DNA from 2 places in the Pseudoramibacter faecis genome. Region 1 is predicted to be linked to the other one. Evidence: riboswitches for the same ligand, from Rfam matches in the RefSeq annotation. Region 1 holds a riboswitch; the other holds the start of a gene.

Region 1 (2,198 bases):
AATAAATAAGACCTCCCGTGGGAGGTTTTTATTTGCACATTTTTAAAAACATGTAGGAGACATTACTTTATGAGCGTTCCACGGATGATCCATTGCATGGCCTGCGGCACAAAATTGATGCATCGTTATCTAAAGGGGGAAGGAATTGTTCCTTATTGTCCCCAATGTCAGGATTTCCGTTTTCCGGTGTTTAATACGGCAGTCAGCATGATCGTGCTCAACGAACATAAAGATCAGGTGCTTTTGATCAAACAATACGGACGGGATGCTTATATATTGGTGGCGGGTTACGTTTCCCGGGGCGAGGATGTTGAAGTCACGGTCCGGCGGGAGGTGATGGAAGAGATGGGGCTTGAGGTTAAAGAGTTGCGCTTTAATCACAGTCATTTTTTTGAACCGACCAATACGCTGATGCTCAACTTTACGGTGGTAGTCGGTGGTGAAAAGCCCCGGCCGAATTGGGAAATTGACGATTACGATTGGTTTTCTATCACTGAGGCCAGAGAAAATATTCTAAGTCCCAGTTTAGCCAAGGATTTTTTGATCGGCTATTTAGATGGGGTTTATGCGTTTGCATCGACAAAGAATATGCTCAAGATCCGTTAGGTTTTCTTTGCGGGCGTTAAAATAATTCAACTGAAACTATTGACACGGTATGGCCTTTGCGTTATGCTTGTTATCGTAATAACAATGATGCCCGGAAGGGCAGATCGTATCTTCAGGGTGGGGTGCAATTCCCAATCGGCGGTTAAAGTCCGCGAGCCGAGAGGCATGAACCGGTGTGATTCCGGTACCGACGGTTATAGTCCGGATGGAAGAAGATGATTATTTTTTAATTCAAACGAAACACCCTGTTAAGATGCGGGGTGTTTTTCTTTGCAAAAAATCCTATATCGGAAGACGGTGGCATTGACGGATTTGAGAAAGGAGCGACAATGCATTGACATCAGTGGAGTGGAAAAACATAGAAGCGGAAAAAGCGCAGGCCGAAGCGTTTATGCATCGCGCGCTGGCTTTAGCCAGGCAGGGAATGGGGCACACCTCGCCAAACCCGATGGTGGGGTGCGTGGTGGTTCAAAACGGTGTGGTCGTCGCGGAGGGCTACCATGAGCACGCCGGGGGTTATCATGCAGAGCGCAATGCGCTGATGCACTGCGATAAGGATTTAACGGGCGCCGATCTTTATGTGACGCTGGAGCCCTGCTGCCATTATGGCAAGACGCCACCCTGCACAGAGATCATCATTGAGCGGGGCATCGGCCGGGTGTTTGTCGGCTCGCTGGATGTGAATCCCAAAGTGGCCGGCAGGGGCGTGAAAATTTTGGAAGCCGCAGGCATCGAGGTGATCACCGGGATTCTCGAAATAAAATGCCGAAGACTCAACGAAGTCTTTTATCACTATATGACAACGCGGATGCCCTTTGTGGTCAGTAAATACGCGATGACCCTCGACGGCAAAATCGCCTGTGCCTCCGGGGATGCGAAGTGGATCAGCGGAGAAGCCTCCCGCGTTCAGGTCCAGCGCATGCGCAAACAGTATTCGGGCATCATGGTGGGCATCGGCACCGTGCTCGCCGACGATCCCATGCTCAACTGCCGCATTGAGGTCGGCGTCGATCCGGTGCGCATCGTCTGTGATTCAAGACTGCGAATACCGCTTGACAGCCGCTTGGTTAAGACGGCCGGCGATATCCCGATGATTGTGGCCTGCACAAAAACAGCGGCGGCATCGGCAAAAGCAACGGCGCTGCAGGCGGCCGGCGTGACGGTTTTGCCGGCCGGCGACAGCGCTCGTGTGGATTTGAATGTGCTGATGCGCCTTTTGGGACGGCGGGAAATCGACAGCGTGCTGCTCGAAGGCGGCGCGACACTCAATGCGGCGGCTTTTGAAGCCGGCGTGGTGAATAAAGTCGTGGCGTTTATCGCGCCGAAGCTGGTCGGCGGTGCGGAAGCGCCTTCGCCGATAGGAGGTGCCGGCATCCCGCGCATGGCGGATGCCATCGCCTTGACATCGGTTACGACCGGCTGCTGCGGCGACGATCTTTGGGTATCAGGTTATCCCGTGAAGCATCAGCAAATATAGAAAAGAGGCAAAGTCATGTTTACCGGACTTGTGGAAGAAGTAGGCAGGATCAGCCGGATTCAGCCGGGGGCGAAATCCTGCATTTTAACCGTCGATTGCCAGACGGTGCTGGAGG
Region 2 (2,198 bases), 440 kb from region 1:
CATCCGCGGGGTTAATGTCTTCCCGACCCAGATCGAATCGGCCCTGCTCGACACCGGCGACGTGGAACCGCACTATCAGCTCATCGTGCGGCGTGAAGGCGCTCTCGACACGCTGGAGATCAAGGTGGAACTCAAAGAAGACACCGATATCAACTCCGTTACCGAGTTGGAGGCCATGAAGGCGAAGATCGCCGACCGGGTGAAGTCCATCATCCAGATCAAGTCCAAGATTACGCTGGTGGAGCCCAAGAGCATCGCGCGCAGCGAGGGCAAGGCTAAGCGCGTCATCGATCTGCGCAAAATCTGAGGAGGTGTCAAAATGATCAGACAAGTTTCGGTTTTTATGGAAAATCAGGCCGGCCAGCTCGGCAAGGTGCTGCGGGTTTTGGCCCGGGCCGAGGTGAACATCCGCTCGCTGACCATCGCGGAAACCTTGGATTACGGGATTCTGCGGTTGATTTTGCAGGATACCGACGCGGGCCTCGCGTCGCTGAAGCGCGCCGGCATCCTGGCCAACGTGACCCGGGTGCTCGCGGCGGAAGTGCCCGACAGCCCCGGCGGCATGAGCGCCATCGTCGACGTGCTGGCGGAGGCCGGCATCGGCATCGCCTATGCGTATTCGTTTTTGCCGAAGAACACCAAGAACGCGGTGATCGTGCTCAAGGTGATGGATGCCGACAACGACGCCGCGGCCAAGGTGCTCGCCGAGGCGCCGGGCATCATCCTGCTCGAAAAGGACGAACTGCTCGATCGCTGACGCGCAGACGCGCAGCGCGGTGTTGACAAAAGCCTTGAAAATGACTATACTGAAACCAATCAAATATCAGTCTGTTTCAGGGCGGGGTGCGATTCCCCACCGGCAGTGATGCGAAAGCGAGTCTGCGCGCCGGGGCTTCGGCTCCCAGCTGATTCGGTGTGAATCCGAAACCGACGGTATAGTCCGGATGAAAGAAACGGTGCACGACCTTGTTTCCCATGCCCTGGTTTTTGCCGGGGCTTTTTTGTGAGCGGGTTTTTCTGCGCTTCGAGACAGACAACAGGAGGATCCAATGACAGCCCAAAGTCGCAAAACAAATTTTTTGGTTAAAATGGCCATTCTCGCCGCCATGTCGGTGCTTTTGGTCTACCTGATTCACTTCCCGATCATTCCGGCGGCGCCCTTTCTGGAATACGATCCGGCGGATATTCCCATTCTCATCGGGACCTTTATGTTCGGGCCACTGGGCGGACTCATCATCACGGCGGTGGCCTGTGTGGTGCAGGGATTAACCGTGTCGGCGTCCAGCGGGATCATCGGCATCCTGATGCACTTTTTCGCCACGGGCAGCTTTGTGATCGTGGCCGGCCTGATTTACAGCCGTTTCCACACCCGCCGGGGGGCCGTCGCCGCGCTGCTTGCCGGCATCATGACGATGACGGCGGTGATGTGCGCCTGGAATTTGATCATGACGCCGATCTTCATGGGGACGCCCCGGGCGGCGGTGGCGGCCATGCTGGTGCCGGTCATCATTCCCTTCAATTTAATCAAGGCGGGAATCAATGCGATCGTGACCTTTGCGGTGTACAAATCCGTGTCCCGTTTTGCCGATGCGGATTTTAACCGCAAGAAAAACCAGAAAGCGAAAGCTTGAAGGGCCGGGCTTCAAGTGAGCCGCTTCCGAAGCGCTCGGAGGCGGTTTTTTTATGCCCCGTTTTCGGGCGGCCGCGGGACAGATCAAGGGGCGCGGCGGCTTTTTTGAAAATTTGGGTTGGCAAAAGCGGGAATCATCGATAAACTGGAGGCATGACAAAAATATCAATTGAGGAACGAGGTTGAACATGACGGAAAATAAACGATGGACGGACGTGATCCGCGCGCGCAAGAGCGTGCGCACCTTTGACGGGAGGGATTTGAGCCCGGCACATCGGGCGGAGCTCGAACGCGCTATGGCCGGGACGCCCCGGCTGCTGACGACTCCGGTGACCTTTCGATGGCTTGATGCCGAGTCCGACAGGCTGAGCAGCCCGGTGATTGCGGGAGCCAGGACCTATCTGGCCGGCAAGGTCAAAACGCAGCCCCTCGCGGCGGCGGCCTATGGCTACAGCTTTGAGCATCTGCTTTTGAGCGCGGTGGCGCTGGGGCTGGGCACGGTGTGGATCGCGGGCACCCTCGATCGGCCGGCTTTCGAGGCGGCCATGGCGCTTCAGGGCGACGAGAT

What was found. A riboswitch is a leader RNA that binds a small molecule or an ion and turns the genes downstream of it on or off. The one in region 1 is predicted to bind FMN.
Region 2: linked by a shared signal. The riboswitch ahead of V3C63_RS02215 (ECF transporter S component) and the one ahead of ribD (bifunctional diaminohydroxyphosphoribosylaminopyrimidine deaminase/5-amino-6-(5-phosphoribosylamino)uracil reductase RibD) in region 1 are both predicted to bind FMN.

Annotation. Positions count from the first base shown of each region.
Region 1 covers NZ_JAYFFI010000001.1:9,679-11,876, reverse strand. The annotation lists gene V3C63_RS00065 (hypothetical protein) at 1-5, shown strand, start outside; gene V3C63_RS00060 (NAD(+) diphosphatase) at 70-606, shown strand; FMN riboswitch at 711-827, shown strand; gene ribD (bifunctional diaminohydroxyphosphoribosylaminopyrimidine deaminase/5-amino-6-(5-phosphoribosylamino)uracil reductase RibD) at 950-2,083, shown strand; gene V3C63_RS00050 (riboflavin synthase) at 2,099-2,198, shown strand, end outside.
Region 2 covers NZ_JAYFFI010000001.1:453,515-455,712, reverse strand. The annotation lists gene V3C63_RS02225 (phenylacetate--CoA ligase family protein) at 1-307, shown strand, start outside; gene V3C63_RS02220 (ACT domain-containing protein) at 320-757, shown strand; FMN riboswitch at 826-960, shown strand; gene V3C63_RS02215 (ECF transporter S component) at 1,050-1,631, shown strand; gene V3C63_RS02210 (nitroreductase family protein) at 1,819-2,198, shown strand, end outside.